4 regions of the Nocardia sp. NPDC001965 genome follow, and region 2 is predicted to be linked to each of the others. Evidence: riboswitches for the same ligand, from Rfam matches in the RefSeq annotation. Region 2 holds a riboswitch; each other region holds the start of a gene.
What was found. Region 2 has a riboswitch for cobalamin ahead of ACWCPQ_RS06990 (ABC transporter substrate-binding protein). Riboswitches for the same ligand answer to the same signal wherever they lie in the genome.

Region 1: another riboswitch for cobalamin. It lies ahead of metE (5-methyltetrahydropteroyltriglutamate--homocysteine S-methyltransferase); the one in region 2 lies ahead of ACWCPQ_RS06990 (ABC transporter substrate-binding protein).
Region 3: another riboswitch for cobalamin. It lies ahead of ACWCPQ_RS30290 (CbtB domain-containing protein); the one in region 2 lies ahead of ACWCPQ_RS06990 (ABC transporter substrate-binding protein).
Region 4: another riboswitch for cobalamin. It lies ahead of ACWCPQ_RS03815 (short-chain fatty acyl-CoA regulator family protein); the one in region 2 lies ahead of ACWCPQ_RS06990 (ABC transporter substrate-binding protein).

The regions. Positions count from the first base shown of each region.
Region 1 is NZ_JBSFDZ010000012.1:93,644-97,848, forward strand. It holds gene ACWCPQ_RS18895 (pyruvate carboxylase) at 1-1,994, opposite strand, end outside; cobalamin riboswitch at 2,327-2,487, shown strand; gene metE (5-methyltetrahydropteroyltriglutamate--homocysteine S-methyltransferase) at 2,621-4,205, shown strand, end outside.
Region 2 is NZ_JBSFDZ010000003.1:104,744-108,948, forward strand. It holds gene ACWCPQ_RS06975 (M23 family metallopeptidase) at 1-645, opposite strand, end outside; gene ACWCPQ_RS06980 (ArsR/SmtB family transcription factor) at 830-1,147, shown strand; gene ACWCPQ_RS06985 (glycosyltransferase family 9 protein) at 1,174-2,151, opposite strand; cobalamin riboswitch at 2,359-2,501, shown strand; gene ACWCPQ_RS06990 (ABC transporter substrate-binding protein) at 2,608-4,134, shown strand; gene ACWCPQ_RS06995 (class I SAM-dependent methyltransferase) at 4,131-4,205, shown strand, end outside.
Region 3 is NZ_JBSFDZ010000039.1:4,203-8,407, reverse strand. It holds gene ACWCPQ_RS30310 (SRPBCC family protein) at 140-595, shown strand; gene ACWCPQ_RS30305 (OsmC family peroxiredoxin) at 650-1,093, shown strand; gene ACWCPQ_RS30300 (hypothetical protein) at 1,127-1,621, opposite strand; gene ACWCPQ_RS30295 (CbtA family protein) at 1,657-2,457, opposite strand; gene ACWCPQ_RS30290 (CbtB domain-containing protein) at 2,448-2,636, opposite strand; cobalamin riboswitch at 2,679-2,826, opposite strand; gene mhuD (mycobilin-forming heme oxygenase MhuD) at 2,898-3,212, opposite strand; gene ACWCPQ_RS30280 (alpha/beta fold hydrolase) at 3,652-4,205, shown strand, end outside.
Region 4 is NZ_JBSFDZ010000001.1:833,301-837,505, forward strand. It holds gene prpD (2-methylcitrate dehydratase PrpD) at 1-280, opposite strand, end outside; gene ACWCPQ_RS03815 (short-chain fatty acyl-CoA regulator family protein) at 580-1,998, opposite strand; cobalamin riboswitch at 2,087-2,276, opposite strand; gene ACWCPQ_RS03820 (YbfB/YjiJ family MFS transporter) at 2,430-3,731, shown strand; gene ACWCPQ_RS03825 (DUF2283 domain-containing protein) at 3,783-4,058, shown strand; gene ACWCPQ_RS03830 (helix-turn-helix transcriptional regulator) at 4,205-4,205, shown strand, end outside.

The DNA.
Region 1 (4,205 bases), on a different contig from region 2:
GCCACTTCGGCGATCGCGGTGCCGGTTTCGCGGACCGCATCGATGGCCGGGCGCATCTGGTCCACATTGTTCAGCGCGTCGAAGATGCGGAAGATATCGATGCCGGTATCGGTGGCCTCGGCCACGAAGGCCCGGGTGACCCGCTCCGGGTAGGGGGTGTAGCCGACGGTGTTACGGCCGCGCAGCAGCATCTGCAGGCAGATGTTCGGGACCGCCTCGCGCAACGCCGCCAGCCGCTCCCACGGATCCTCGTACAGGAATCGCAGCGCCACATCGTAGGTAGCCCCGCCCCACGCCTCGATCGACAACAGTTCCGGGGTCAGCCGCGCCACGTGCCCGGCCACATCGAGCAGGCCGTTGGTGCGTACCCGGGTCGCCAGCAGCGACTGATGGGCATCGCGGAAGGTGGTATCGGTGACCCCGACCGCCTTCTGTTCCCGCAGCGCTCGGGCAAAACCCTCGGGGCCCAGCGTCAGCAGTTTCTGCCGCGAACCGTCCGGCGGCGGCACCGACAGGTCGATCGCGGGCAGTTTGTCGTGCGGGTACACCGCAGTGGGCCGGGCGCCGTGCGGTTTGTTGACCGTGACATCGGCCAGGTAGTTCAGGATCTTGGTGCCGCGGTCGGCGGGCTCGCGGGTGGCCAGCAGTTCCGGGCGTTCGTCGATGAACGAGGTGGTGATCCGGCCCGCGGTGAAATCCTCGTCGTCGAGCACGGCGAGCAGGAACGGGATATTGGTGGTGACCCCGCGGATACGGAACTCCATCAGCGCGCGCCGCGCCCGTGCCACCGCGGCCGGGAAATCACGGCCCCGGCAGGTGAGTTTCACCAGCATGGAATCGAAGTAGGCGCCGATCTCGGCGCCGAGGTTGGCGCCACCGTCGAGCCGGATCCCGGCGCCGCCCGGAGTGCGGTACGCGGTGATGCGACCGGTATCGGGACGGAAACCGTTGGCCGGGTCCTCGGTGGTGATCCGGCATTGCAACGCCGCGCCCCGAATGGTCACCGTGTCCTGGCTCAATCCCAGATCGGCCAGGCTCTCCCCGGCCGCGATCCGCAGCTGCGACTGCACCAGATCCACATCGGTGATCTCCTCGGTCACCGTATGTTCCACCTGGATTCGCGGGTTCATCTCGATGAACACGTGGTTCCCGCGCTCGTCGAGCAGGAATTCCACCGTGCCCGCGCAGCTGTACCCGATCTGCCGTGCGAAGGCCACTGCGTCCGCGCAGATCCGGTCCCGCAGTTCCGGGTCCAGATTCGGCGCCGGCGCCAGCTCGATCACCTTCTGATGCCGCCGCTGCAGCGAACAGTCCCGCTCGAACAGGTGCATCACATTGCCCTGTGTATCGGCCAGGATCTGCACCTCGATATGCCGGGGATTCACCACGGCCTGCTCCAGGAACACCGTCGGATCGCCGAACGCCGATTCGGCCTCGCGCGAAGCGGCCTCGATCGCCTCCCGCAGCCCCGACCGCTCGGCGACCCGCCGCATCCCACGCCCACCGCCGCCGGCGACAGCCTTCACGAATACCGGGAACTCCATGGTCTCCGCGGCCGCCAGCAGCTCCGTCACATCGGCCGAAGGAGCGCTCGAATCCAGCACCGGCAGTCCGGCCGCCTTTGCCGCGGCGATCGCACGCGCCTTGTTACCGGCCAGTTCGAGGACCTCGGCGGAGGGACCGATGAAGGTGATTCCCGCCCGGGCGCACGCGGCGGCCAGATCCGGATTCTCCGAGAGGAACCCGTACCCCGGGTAGATCGCATCGGCGCCCGCTGTCGCGGCGGCCTCGATGATCGCCTCGACCGAGAGGTAGGCCCGGACCGGATGGCCTTCCTCACCGATCTCGTATGCCTCGTCGGCCTTCAGGCGGTGGACCGAATTGCGGTCTTCGTGCGGGAAGACGGCAACCGTCCCGACACCGAGCTCGTACGCCGCGCGGAAGGCTCGGATGGCGATTTCGCCGCGGTTGGCAACCAAGACTTTCGAGAACATTGGACCAACGTACCCGGCGCCACAGCCAGGATCGACAGCGAAGTCCACTTGGCAGGATCTTCACAGCTGCGTATGGCAACGCTGCGAAGTCTTGTTCACCGCACCGTCATATCTCACGACCCACAACCCCGGCCTGTGCGTATCCTCCGGTGCTGCGATTTCCCGGCTTCCCGCCGGACGCGGCCGATTTTGCGAAGGAATGCGAAGCCCGCCCCGGTCGGGCACCGGCCCTACCGCCCTGGGCAGTTCGGCGCGCCCACGTTATTGTGGTCCACGCAGCTGGTCCGCCGGCCGGACGACGAGGAGCCCCGAACGTCCGCCCCGGCGCCGAAGCCCGCAACACGCGGGTGAGAGGGAATCCGGTGGGAATCCGGAACTGTCCCGCAGCGGTGAGCAGGAACGACCGCCGTCATGAGCACTGGGTGTACCGCCCGGGAAGCGACGGCCAGTAGGTCGGCCGTATCGGCCGGTGCCCGCGAGTCCGAAGACCTGCCGGTTGTACCGGGTACGCCGTATCCGGTGGCCACCGCCTCGTGGATCAGGCGCCGCCACCAGTGCTGACATCCGACCCGCCCGCGCGGCCGGTCGTCCGGGGTCTCATCGGTGCCGTGCGTCCGGGAACGGCGATGGTCGTCGCACTTCAGCACTGGAGCGATACCGTGACTGTTATCTCGCAAAACCCTTTCACCGCAACGGTTCTCGGACTTCCCCGGGTGGGCCCGCGCCGGGAACTCAAACGCGCGACCGAGTCCTATTGGGCCGGGCGTATCGACGCGGCGGCGCTGCACGAGGCCGGGCGCGCTCTGCGCCGCGACCAGTACGCCGAGCTGGCCGCCGCCGGCCTGGATTCGATCCCCGTCGGCACCTTCTCCTACTACGACCAGATGCTCGATACGGCCGTGCTGCTGGGCGCCCTACCGGCCCGGGTGACCGGGATCGAGGATCCGCTCGACCGCTATTTCGCGGCCGCGCGCGGCAACGAGTCGGTGGAACCGCTGGAAATGACCAAGTGGTTCGATACGAACTACCACTACCTGGTCCCCGAGCTCGATCCGGGAACGACCTTCACTCTGCACCCCGGCGCGCTGCTGGCACAGGTGGCGGAGGCGATCGAACTCGGTGTCGCGGCCCGGCCGGTGGTGATCGGACCGGTCACCTTCCTGAAGCTCGCCAAATCCACCGGCGGCAGCGCGCTGGACCGTATCGGCGAACTGATCCCGCTGTACCGGGAACTGCTCGGCCTGCTGGCCGAAGCGGGGGTGAGCTGGGTGCAGCTCGACGAACCCGCACTGGTCACCGACCTCACCGAGGCCGAGCTGGCGGCTGTCCGCCGCGTCTACACGGAGTTGACCGGGCCGCGGAACCGCCCGGCCGTGCTGGTCGCCACCTATTTCGGCCACCCGGGACCGGCGCTGGATGCGCTGGCGGAGACCGATATCGAAGGTATCGCGGTCGATCTGGTGGCGGGTACCGATATCGCCGCCGTCGCGGCGATTCCCGCCCTGGCACACAAACTGCTCGTCGCGGGTGTGGTCGACGGCCGCAATGTCTGGCGGACCGACCTGGACGAGGCGCTGTCGACGTCGGCCACTCTGCTGGGCAGTGTGCGGTCCCTGGCGGTATCCACCTCGTGCTCACTACTGCACGCCCCGTACTCGCTGGCAGTGGAGACCCGGCTCGACGACGCGTTGCGTTCCTGGCTCGCCTTCGGCGCCGAGAAGATCGCCGAAGTGCGGGTGCTGGCCACCGGGCTGAATTCCGGGACCGAGGTCGTCGCGGCGGAGCTGGCGGCGGCCCGTGCCGCCGCGGCGGGCCGCCGGGCCGACCCGCGGCTCGCCGACGCGCAGGTGCGCGCCCGGCTGGCGGCACTGGGTCCGGAAGCCGTCCGGCGGGCACCCGCCGAACAGCGTCGGGCCCTGCAGCAGGATCGGTTGCGACTGCCCGCCCTGCCCACCACCACCATCGGTTCCTACCCGCAGACCTCGGCGATCCGGCTGGCCCGCGCGGCACTGCGGTCCGGCGAGATCGATCGGACCGAGTACGTGCGGCGGATGCGGGGCGAGATCGGCGAGGTCATCGCGCTGCAGGAGGAACTGGAGCTCGATGTGCTGGTGCACGGTGAGCCGGAACGCAACGATATGGTGCAGTACTTCGCCGAGCAGCTCGACGGATTCGCGGCGACCGACCTGGGCTGGGTGCAGTCCTACGGCA
Region 2 (4,205 bases):
GCCGACACCGGGCTGGTGGACCTCGTAGTGCAGGTGCGGTCCGGTGGACTGGCCGCGGCTGCCGACGGTGGCGATCACGTCACCGGCGCGCACGGGCTGGCCGACCGATACCAGGATGTCCTGCATATGGCCGTACACGCCGACGCTGCCGTCGTCCTGCTGGACGCGGACCCACAGCCCGAACCCGGTGGCGGGACCGGCCTCGATCACGACGCCGTCGGTGACCGTCCGGATGGGGGTGCCCATATTGGCGGCGAAGTCGATGCCGTTGTGGTTGGTGCCCCAGCGTGACCCGAAGCCCGAGGACACGACGCCGTCGGCTGGGTATACGGTGGTCGGTCGCGGCGGCTCGAAGAACGGGAACGAGACCGGGGCGGGCTGGGCGGCCTGATGGGGATCCCAGGCGGCGGGGTCGTGTGAGACGGCGGGCCGCTCGGCGGGGGCGCGGTCGGCCGGGTCGGCCGCGGCCTCCGAAGTGGCGGCCACCGGAGTGATCTGTTCGTTACCGGAATCGGCTCCCGCGGCGAAGAGGGCGAAACCGGCGCAAAGGGCTGTCGAGGTGGCGACGACCTGCGTCGTGAGGTGGCGACGGCCGATCGGCGGCACCGTGAGCTTACGGAAAGGTAACGGAAGGGTCACGGGCATGGTTACAAGCTAGGGGAGCGACACGCCGATTCAGCAATCGTGTGGCAACAGTCACGAGATCATATAAGCCCAGGTCGAGTATTACCGAACGATAACGAAACCGGAGATATCGGCCGACGAGCTGCACAAATGAGACATTGATCTAGATTTGACCGGAGTGTGCCAGAAGGGCCACACTATTTCAGTGGTCGCTAACAGAGTTGCGCCGCTGACGGCGCTGGCGGACCCCACCAGGCGCGCGATATTCGAAGCGTTGCCGGCCGGACCGCGCTCGGTCGGCCAGCTCGCGGCGCAGATCGGAATCAGTAGTTCGGCGGTATCCCAGCATCTGCGTGTCCTGCGGGATGCCCGGCTGGTGATGATGCGGCCGGCCGGTAATCGCCACCTGTACTCACTGGACCCGCGCGGACTCGGCGACGCCCGCGACTACCTCGAACAGTTCTGGCAGAGCGCACTGGCCGCCTACGCCGCCGCGCTCAGCGAGGCGAGCGAGCGGGGCTGACGGCCTCGTGGCGCTCTACCGTCGCCTCAGCCGACCCTGCGGTACGCCGCCCCGGTCACGCTCGCTTCGCCGCGGCGTTTGTTCAGCTGCCGGTCCAGCGCCGCGATCACCTCGGCCGAACCGATCTGTAGCAGGCCGGGGTCCGGGGTGGCGGCGAAACGGTCGCCGGTGCGGCCCGCCCACAGCACCTCGTGCCGATTCAGCAGATGGCGCGGCGGTCCGCCCTGCTCGGGCGGGGTGGGGCCGAACAACTGCACCGTGCGGGTACCGAAGGCGGTGGCCAGATGCGCCACCCCGGTATCGCCGCACAGGACGACGGAGGCCTCGGCCACGGTCGCCGACAGTTCGATGAGGTTCTGGGTTCCGGCCAGTACCCGATGCCCGGACAGGCCGGCGCGCGCCGCGATCCCCAGGGAGTCTTCCCGGTCGGACTCGTCGCCGGTCAGCACCACCTCGTGCCCGAGGACCAGCAGATGCCGGATCACCGCCGCGAACCGGTCGGCGGGCCAGCGACGGGCCGGTGCGCCCGCGCCGATATGGACGACCACGCTGTCGCGGTGACTGGTGGTGGCCACCGGCGGTAGCAGCCCCAGATTGCGGCGGTCCGCGCCGATCCCGTCGAATTCGAGCAGGTGACACCAGCGGTCGATGGGGTGATGGTCGGGCTGCCACTCCGGTGCCGGGATCTCCGGGAACCCGGGATCCCGGTAGGTGAGGATCCGCTCGGCGCCGGTTTTGCCGAGCTGCGCGATAGGGGTGGCGCCCGGGCGGTGCAGGTTCACCGCCAGTTTCGGCGGTGGACCGTCCCAGCGCAGGCCCTGCGGATCGGCGACGGGGACCATCTCGTCCACGCAGGCGATCACATCGACGATGGGACGCAGATGATGGGGCGCGGCCAGTACCAGATGATCGCTGCGCCGGGCCCGGCGCAGCGCACGCAATGCCGGGACCGCAGTCAGCAGATCACCGAGACCACGTGCCTGAAGCACGAGAACTACCGACACCCGACTCTCCTAGCCACCTGTTGCCCGTTGCGCCGCCCCCTCCCGCACCGTCCTGGTGGGGAACGGACCACGACGAGAGCATTTCCTTGGATGACTACCCGTGACACCCGGGTGCAAACGTTGACCGGTCGCGGCCTGGATCACATGCTGGGCGTTCGCCCTGCGCGCCGCTACCGCCCGCCACCTGCCGAGACAGGTTTCGCGTGCGATGAGCCCGTGGTCACCCGAGGGACGCTCGCGTAATGTGTCCGATGTCCGAGGGGAAGTCCGGTGTGAATCCGGCGCTGTCCCGCAACTGTGTGGCTCGTGCAGAGCCGCAGCCAGATACCCGCGGATGAACCAGGAACGGTCGTGATCACGTGGGTATTGATCGATGCGCCGAACGAGCCGCTCGATTCGCGGCCCGTTTCGCATGTCTTCGTCGCGTGACACTGCCGGACGCGACAGGAGTCGGATATGCGTTGTGCACCCTCGAAACCGAGCCGCCGGTCGATTCTGATCGGGGGTGTGCTGGCCGCCGGAGCGCTGGCCGCCGGATGCGGCCGCGGATCCACCTCCGATACCGGCACTTTCACCGCCGCTTTCCAGGGCTCCGGCGCCGGAGAGGGCATCGATCCCGGGGTGAACACACTGTTCATCGACGAGGCGCGGATGAAGGCGGTCTACGACGGCCTGTTCGAAGTGGACGGTTCGATGACCCCGATCCCGCGCTTGGCGGAGTCGGCCGAACCCAGCGCCGACGGCACTCGGTGGCGGATCGCCCTCCGGGACGCGGCCTGGCACGACGGGAAGAAGTTCACCGCACGCGATGTGCTGTACACCTTCGCGCGGGTCCTGGGTCCCGCTCGGCAGCGCCCGTTCATCGCGGCCACCTCGCTCGACCAGGTGGATCTGTCGGCCAGCCGCGCGGTCGACGACCGGACCGTCGAAATCGTGTTGAAGCGACCCTCTTTCGAGTTTCTCATCGCACTGTCGGGGTACGGCACCAAGATCGTCCAGGACGGGGCCGCCGATTTCACCCGCCCGGTCGGCACCGGGCCATTCGTCTTCGACTCCTTCGAAGCCGGCCGGCAGTTCACCGCGCACCGGAACGAGAACTACTGGGACGGTGCACCGGGTATCCAGGAGTTGCGCATCCTCAGCGCGGAGGCGGACGCTCGGGTGAACGCGGTGCGCGGCGGCGAGATCGACTACGCCGACAACCTCACTCCGTCGGCCGCACGGACACTGGCGGGTGGTTCCGGTGTCACGCTGGTGTCCACCCCGGGGAGCGGAATCTACTTCTTCGCCATGAAGACCGATCGCCCGCCGTTCGACAACCCGGATGTACGCCGTGCCGTCATGCGGATGGTCGACCGGACCGAACTGGTGAAGGTGGCGCTCGAAGGTCAGGGGGAGCCCTCCAACGATGTCTTCGGTAAGGGCTACCAGTACTACGCCGACCTGCCGCAGCACGAATACGATCCCGACGAGGTGGGCAGGTTGCTGCGCCGGGCGGGCGTCCGGGATCTGACCTTCGATCTGTTCACCGCCCCGGTCGCCTACGGGTTCGTCGAGGCGGCCCGGTTGTTCGCCGACCAGGCCGCCGCCTGCGGGGTGAAGGTGAACGTGGTGCTGGGCTCGAAGGACAGCTACTACACCGACGCGCTGCGGACCGGGCAGCTCACGATGGGACAGTCCGGCCCGTTGCCGATCCCCAACCACTTCGCCTCACGGCTGCTGACCGGCTCGCCGCAGAACCGCACCAAATGGTCCGATCAGCGGTTCGATTCGCTCTACGCCACCGCGCAGGCCACCCCGGATCCGCAGCGCCGCGCGGCACTCTATCGGGATATGCACGAAATACTGCAGGACAGAGGAGGTTTCGTGTTCTTCGGGACCACGCACTGGAACAGTGCAGCCCGCGACAGGTTCCGGCAACTCCCGGCCGCCGTACCCAATTCGCACGACTGGGCCCGGTTCGACGCGGTCGCGCCGCGATGACCACGATGCGGCTCGACCGGGAGCGGGCACGCTACTGGGTGGCGCGCTGGGATCGCCAGCAAGAGCACTAC
Region 3 (4,205 bases), on a different contig from region 2:
CGTCGGTGCGCACCCGGATTCCCGGTGCCGCAATGGTATTCCGAACACGGACCTGCCGGTTGCGCGTGCACCGGCCGGGGGCGGCGCGTGATCGCGGCATCTGCGACGGCACCTGGCCAGACGCGGGTATGGTCCAGTGATGGTCGACCAGCAAGTGCGTGTACCGGACCTGTCCGCACGGCCGTACGAACTCATGGTGGAGCGGGTGATGACCGCTTCACCCGATCTCCTGTATCTGGCGTGGACCCAGGGGTTCGATATCTGGTTCGCGGAGCCGTCCTCGGTCCGGATGCGGCCCGAGGCGAACGAGCCGTTCTATTTCGAGACCCTGCACGAGGGGACCGTCCGGCCGCATTACGGCCGCTTCGTCCGATTGGAACCGGGACGACTGGTCGAAATGACCTGGGTGACCGGTGCCGAGGGTACCGAGGGCGCGGAAACCGTTGTCCGGGTGGAGTTCGTCAAACAGCCGCGCGGCATCCGGTTGCGTTTGCGGCACAGCGGTTTCGCCGGCGAAGCCGCCCGCGACCGGCACCGGGAGGTCTGGACCACGGCTCTGGCCCGTCTGGACGAACGAACCGCTGCGACGGGCTGACGGTACGAGTAGGTTCGGACAGGCTCACAACGAATCGTCTTCGAAAGGATCGTGATGCCCACACGTACCGCGCGCACCGCATGGACCGGTGGTCTGCAGGACGGCTCCGGCCAGGTCGAGCTGGTCAGCTCGGGGGTCGGCAAGTACGAGGTGTCCTTCCCCAAGCGGTCGGCCGATGACGCCGACGGCACGACCAGCCCCGAAGAGCTGATCGCGGGGGCGCATTCGTCCTGCTACGCGATGGCGCTGTCGAACGAGATCGCGCAGGCCGGCGGTACCCCGCAGAGCCTCGACGTCTCGGCCGCGGTAACCCTGGGCCCCGACCCGGCCGGCGGTTTCCGGATCAACCGGATCGCGCTGACCGTGCGCGGCCGGGTGTCCGGACTCGACAACGCCGGTTTCGTGGCGGCGGCGGCCGCGGCCAAAGCCGGTTGCCCGATCAGCAAGGCGCTGGCCGGAGTGGACGACATCACGCTCGACGCCGCTCTGGAATCCTGATCGCTGTCCCGGGCCCTGGATCGGGGCCCGGGATCACAGTGCTGCGCGAGATCCGGTGCCGGGTACGGCTCGGAACCAGGCGCGAGCGGCCGGTGTGTACATGGCCGGGATCGCGACGAACACCGCGCCGAGATGTCCGATCCGGGTGATCGCCACGAGTACGGTCGTCGCACCGAGATCGGCGAACAGCTGCGTGCCCGAGGCAGCGAACATCCGGATGGGCTCCACCACCAGTGAGGCTGTCCCGATCACCCCGATCCCGGCGGTGAGCAGGGCCCGAGCCCAGCGGTCGCCCCGCGACATCCGCCGGGCCGTCCCGAGCACTACGAGATATACCACTGCTCTGACCAGCCAGCCGCCCGCGAGCGAGCCGATATCGGCGACCTCGCCGTTCAACAGGTTCACGCTGCGTACGACGGTTTCGGCGATGCCCCAGCCCACGGCCGCCACCATTGCGGCAAAGGCAGTGGTGACGGCCGTCGGGCGGGCGAACCCGCTGTCCCGGTGGACGAATGCGGTGTCGTTCATGCACCGACTCTGCGCGGGCACGGCCGCGGCCGGGATCACCCGGCCGTAGCAGCGACCTCCGGTACCGAGGTACTGCGGCGAGCACTCCATTCGGTGAGCGCGGCGAATACGAGCCCGATACCCACCCACAATGTGGTGGATACGGCCAGCGAGGCGGCCCGGAACTCCCACAGCAGCGTTGCCGGGAAATCGGCGCCCACCTCGTTCACTCCGGGAAGCAGGACATAACCGAGAGTGGTGACGAGGACGAAACCGGCTACCGCGGCCACCGCCCGGAAGGACTCCGGCTGCGAACGCAGTACTTTCCAGATATAGGCAGCGGCCGTGACGGCCGCGAGGCCGAGCGCCACCGCGGCCACCCAGAGCAGGGTGCGGTCGTTGATGGTCTCCGGGTCGCCCACCGCCGGCGGGTTCGCCGGATATTTGAAGAACGGCACCGCGACCACCGCGACCCAGCCCGCCAGACCGACCCCCAGCGCCAGTCGCTGGCCGGGCAGTGAGCTGAACCTCCGGAGGTAATGCGCCGCGGTCGCGACGATCGCGCCGAACGCCGTACCCGCCAGGGCATCGGCCAGGAACTGGCCGAACTTCTGCCACGGCCTGCTCACCACGGCATCGTCACCGTGTGTGTGTTCGGTGCTCTCCTCATGCGCGTGACCTGCGCCGGGATCGTGAGAATGCGCTTCGGCGGGAGCCGCGGCCTCCTCGATGGCGATGGCAGCATCGACCTTGGGTTCACCGACGAAACTGCCGACGACACCCGCGAGGAGACCGGCGATCAGACCGGCGAGCAGACCACGGAGCAGTAGAGCACCGAAGGATCCGCTCAATGGCATGGAACACCCAGCAGATGGCGTCCGTCGTGCATCAGTTCGTGCATGAACATTCCACTGCGCGAAATGGCACCCTGATCGAACCCGACCAGATACAGCGTCAGCAATGCCAGCAGCACCACTCCGACAGTGACGAGCACTGTCGCCACAGTATCGGCGGCCCTGCTCGGGACGTGGGTCATGGCCATGGTCGATCCTCCTCATCCGGATGCTCGCGTCCGGTTCGCGAGTTCTGCGCAGGTGCCGGTGTCTGACTCTGTCCACCCCGGCCGGGACGGACATCACAGTGGCGCGACCGCTCCGGGTTTTCACCGGATTACCGCATCACCTCCGCTTTCACCTCGAACTTTGACACCAGGTGCGACCCGTCGTCAATATGCTCGCGAATAAGCACTGGCCACGCCACTGGTACTCGGTGACGTGGCCAGATGGTCCGGCAGGATTCAGGAGGCGGGCTTACCCGCTACATCGAGCACGACCTCGAACTCCAGCAGGGAGGCGCCGGTGGCGACGGGTTTGTTCTGCTGCCCGGCGTGGGCCTCCTTGGCCGGGCCGTCACGCCACGCCGTGAAGGACTCCTCGGAATCCCACTGGGTGACGACGAAATAGCGGTTCTCGCCGGCGGTGGGCCGCAACAACTGGAAGCCGAGGAACCCGGGGGAGTTCTCGACCGCGTGCGCACGATGGGCGAACCGCTTCTCCAGTTCGGGACCGGCGCCCTCGGGGATCTCGATCGCATTGATCTTCACAACAGCCATACCTCGAGCTTAGGACTGTGTTGATGGCGCCGCCTCCGGCGGCGCGGGGTCGGAGCCCTCGTGACCCCGGTTCTTCACTCCGCCGCTCAGTCGCTGCGCTCCATCGCTCTGTCGCTCCAGAACCGGGGCGGGCCCCGACCACCGAGGTCGACCGATCGGGTGGATGACGGTTTGCGCGGAAAGCCTGGTGAGCAGTCGGTAGGTGCTGAAGGGGCGAGTCCGGGCTTCGCGGATGTCGGGCATCACAGACCTGCGAGTCGATGGCGGCAGGCGGGGCCGGTTGCTGTGCTCCGTCGCTTCGGAACCGGGCCTGGCCGGCCGCCGGGGCGAGGGGACCTGGCAAGTCGCGGTGGGTTCCTGCGTGTATCGATGGCTCGGCACGCGTGCTCGAGGCCGACGAAGACCCGGCCTGTGCAGCGATATGAATAAACTCGGCCCGGTGTTGCACGACGAAGGTGGGACCGGGGCTCCGATACTGCTGCTGCACGGGTTGATGGGCAGTGCCCGCACCTGGCAGGACCAGGTTCCTTGGCTGCGCGAGCACGGCCGGGTGTTCACCTTCGATGCGGCGGGCCACGGGCGGCCGGCGCCGGCCGAACTCAGCACCGACGCGTTCGTCGCCGATCTCGCCGAAGCCACCGCGGGGATTTCCGAGCCGATGATCGTGGTGGGCCATTCGATGGGCGGCCTGCACGGATGGGTTTTCGCGGCCACGTATCCGAGCCGGGTGCGGGCGCTGGTGGTCGAGGATATGGCCGCCGATTTCACCGGGCGGACGGCCGCGCACTGGGCTGCCATGGTCGAGGCCTGGCCGCAGCCCTTTCCCGACGAAGCGGCGCTGGTCGCGCATTTCGGGCCGGTCGCGGGCCGCTATTTCCTGAATTCGTTCGAGCACGGTGCGGACGGTTACCGGTTGCACGGGGAAGTCGCTACGTTCCGGGACATCTCGGAGGAATGGGGCACCCGTTCGTTCTGGCCGGAATGGGAACAGCT
Region 4 (4,205 bases), on a different contig from region 2:
CCGCCCACTCCGGGGAGAACCGGCCTTCGGCACCGAAAACGGTGGCGCCCGGCCGATAGGGGTGCGCCAGCGCCTGCGCGCGAGCATCGGCGACCGGCCGCCGGAGCAGCGATGCCGCGGCGACGGCCGCGTTGTCGATGATCCGGTTGACGATCATCTCCTCGGTTTCCGGGGTGACCGCCACCGGATCGGTGGCCACCTCCGCGATCCGCCACGCGAGATGCTCCTCGCGGGGGAAATGCTCCGCCGAACGGTGGGTGCGGACGAGGTGATTCTTCACGGGCCGATGCCTCCAGGGTCGCTGCGATTCGCTTCTTTCGGACGCTACATAGCCCGTGGGCCTGCGGAAATACGTCGCAAAAGGCGAATTTTGCGGAAGCGGACCTGCGAATTTGCAGAAACTGTGGAACGCCATGACAGGCGGCCCGGCTACCGCTACGCCGCGACCCGGCGGAGCCGGATCCGCCCGGATCCCAGCAGGATTCTCGGCGCACGGCCGGGGCGGCGCACACGGCACACGATCGTCCTACGGCGCGGTACCCCGTTCCGCGGGCCGGGCATCAGCGGAGGCGGGATGGTTCACCCGGAATCGCGCGCCGGTGCGTACGGAGTATTCGCCGGACGGTTCTCGTCGGCCGCAAGCGGGCGGCCGATCTGCGGGAACGCGCGCTGAGCGCATGCGGTGCGCTCACACACCCGGCAGCCGGCGCCGATCGGTACAGCGACGGCGGAGTCGTGGATCGGCAACCCGTGCGAGTAGACGAGCTTCTCCGCGAACGCGAGATCGCAGCCGAGACCGACGGCGAAATCCCGCGCGGGCGCCAGATACCCGGGATTGTGCTCGCCGGTGGTGCGGGCCAGCCACAGGTAGGTCCGGCCATCGGGCATCTCGGCGATCTGGGTGCGGATCCGGCCGGGGGTGGCGAAAGCGTCGTGGACCACCCACAGTGGGCAGCTACCGCCTACCCGGGAAAAATGGAATGCCGTCGCGGACTGGCGTTTCGAGATGTTGCCCGCACGGTCGGTACGGACGAAGAAGAACGGCACCCCGCGACTGCCCCGGCGCTGCAATGTCGACAGACGATGGCATACGGTCTCGAACCCGACCTCGAATTGCGCGGAGAGCAGGTCGATGTCGTAGCGCAACCGTTCCGCCGCGTCCAGGAATCGACCGTACGGCAGGATCAGGGCGCCCGCGAAGTAGTTCGCCAGTCCGATACGCAGCAGCCGCCGCGACTCGTCCGGCAGCACCGCGGTCTCGCCCAGCAGGTCCTCGATCACATCGGAACAGCCGAGGAAAGCCAGCTGGGTGGCGAGCTGGAACGCCCGCTGCCCGGCGGTGAGCCGCCGCGCGAGGGTGAGTGTGCGCGCCTGCGGGTCGTAGACCCGTTTGGGTCCGGGCCGGACCGGGTCCTCCGAGCGGATCCGCACCGCCACGTCGTAGTCGTCGCGCAGCAACCGGGCCAGCTGTAGATCCAGACCACCCAGGGTGAAACCGCCGGCTGCGAACAATTCCTCGGCCGCGATATCGAGGGCCGGAATATGGTTGCGCCGGTCGTAGAAATAGTCGCGTACGTCCTCGTAGGGCATGGCGGTCCGCGGGGCAGCGACCGGACCGCCGATTCCCGCCGTCAGTTGTTCGAGCCGGGCGTCCGCGCTGCGCAGCCGTCGATGCTGGCTGATCAGCAACCGTGCCGCCGTCGGTACCCGGGAGAGCAGATCGTCGAGTTCGCCGCTGGTCACCGCGGTGGCTTCCGGATCCTCGGCAAACACCTCGTGCAGGTCGGCCAGCAGCCGCGCATCGGTCTCCGCCGCGAAGAATCCGACCTCCAGATCGAAGGTAGAGGTCAGGCGCATCAGCACCGGCACCGTCAGCGGCCGCTGATCGTTCTCGAGCTGGTTGACGTAGCTCACCGACAACCCCAGCGCTCTGGCCAGTCCGGACTGGGAAAGGCTTCGCTGCTCACGCAGCGCCCGCAGCCGGCCACCGGCGTACATCTTCTCCACCGCCGAGATCCTTTCTCTACCGGCGTAACGCCCGATCCACGAGGCGACGGCCGCCGGGCACGGCGCGCCCGGCGCAACCGGCAGGTCATCGGACTCACGGGTATCGACCTCGATCGGCCGACCGGGCGAAAAGTACTCCCGGGCCGGTACCACGTCGTCGCTTCCCGGGCCGGGGCCCGGTGCCGCACGAAGACGATCGCTCCCGCTCACCGCTGCGGGACAGCCCCGGATTCCCACCGGGTTCCCTCTCACCTGCCGTCCGGCACACCCGGGCGGCAGGCTTCGACATCCCGGGCGCCGGAGCGGTACGGGATGAACCAGCTGCACCGGCCAGCATATGCCCGGCTCGGAACCCCTGGCCGTACCCGGTCGATTCCGCACACTCGGCAGGCTCGCCCCGGGCGGGCCGTAGGGTGGCGGCCATGACCGATCCGCGAACTCCGGCCCGCGGCCGCCGGCCCGGACTGCGGGGCCCGGCGGTGGGCGTGGCCGCCGCCGCGGGCCTGGCCGCGGCGATGGGGGTCGGCCGCTTCGTGTTCACTCCGCTGCTCCCGATCATGACCGGTTCGGCCGGGATCACGACCGGCGACGGTGCGGTGATCGCGACCGGCAACTACGCCGGCTACCTGGCCGGAGCGCTGTTGCTGTCCCGTCGGCCGCAGTGGAGCGGGCGCTCGATGTTCGTCGTCTGGTCGGTGCTGCTGGTCGCCAGTGAAGCCGCGATGGCCACAACTGCCCAGGTCGGCGTCCAGACAGCGCTGCGATTCGTCGCCGGCGCGGCCAGCGCGGCGATCTTCATCGCCTGTGCCGCCACTGTCGCGCACCACCGCGGCGAGGGCGCTTCGTCCGGCGTCGCGTTCGCCGGCGTCGGCGCGGGAATCGCGGTCACCGGTATCTACACGGTGCTCGCCGCACCCCATCTGTCCTGGCAGGGCCTCTGGCTGGGTTCGGCAGTGCTCACCGCGTTGCTGCTGATACCTGCCCTGCTGCTCGATATCCGTGCCGAACCCGGCACCACCGACACCGACCCGACCGCCGGACCGGACGCGGCAGCACGGCGCGCGTGGCAATTGCTGCTCGGGTCGTACTTCGCCGAAGGCGTCGGCTACATCATCGTGGGAACTTTTCTGGTGGCGGCCGTCGCCGGCAGCGGCAGTTCCACCGCCGGGGCGCTGGTCTGGACGCTCGTCGGGGTCTGCGCGATGCCGGCGACCGTGGCCTGGCACCGGGTCGCGCGCAGATTCGGCACCGGACCGAGCCTCGTCGCGACCCTCGGGTTGCAGGCCACCGGCACCGCGGTCGCCGCGGCCTCGGGCAGTATCGCCGCCGCGGTGGTCGCCGCGGCGACCTTCGGCGCCACCTTCCTGGCCGTGGTGGTCCTGACTCTCGATTTCGCGCGCCGACTGCACGTGACGCGCGCCGCGGCGAAACTGACGGCCGGGTACGCGGTCGGCCAGGTGGCGGGTCCGCTGATCGTCATCCCGGTCATCGGCACCGACTTCGGCACCGCCTTCACGATCGCCGCACTGATCATCGCGTTCTCGGCGGCACTGGCGGCCGCGGCCGCCCGCACAGAACGCCGCCGAGGGACCGGACCGCCGTCCCCGGGAACAGCATCTTTTCCGCGCCCGGCCCGGGTTCGAAGCGAATCCGCCACCGCGGGCGACGCCCGGACCGCTACCGCGGACCCGTCTCCATTGCACCGGCGCAGCAACGCTCGGTAGCGTGGCTCCGGTAGGTCTCACGAATACCGGAGCCGACCCGGGGGGATACCAGTGACCGGAACACCGCGGCACTCGTTCATCGAGGAATTGACCTGGGACAGGCGGGCCGACGCCGCCTATCTCTCCATGGCGACGGACCTGCCCGGTCCACGCCGTGCGGTATCGACGCTGCCGGTCCAGAACAAGGACGGCGAAACGGTGGCCGCACTGGATTTCGCTTCGGACGGCACCCTGTTGGGGGTCGAATTGCTGGATGCCGCCGCACAGTTGACAGCGGCGATGAAATCGGCTGCGCTCGATATCACAGACGGCCACCCGATGTCCTGACGCGCGAGCCGCCCGGAGGCGGAGCATCCGCCGGGCGATCCGGCACACCGCCGCCGGTCCGGAGCACGGTCGGATCGGCCCGCGAGTGGGTGGACTCCGCACCGACATCGATCGGCCCGTCCCCCGGTCCATTACGCTACCGAGTTG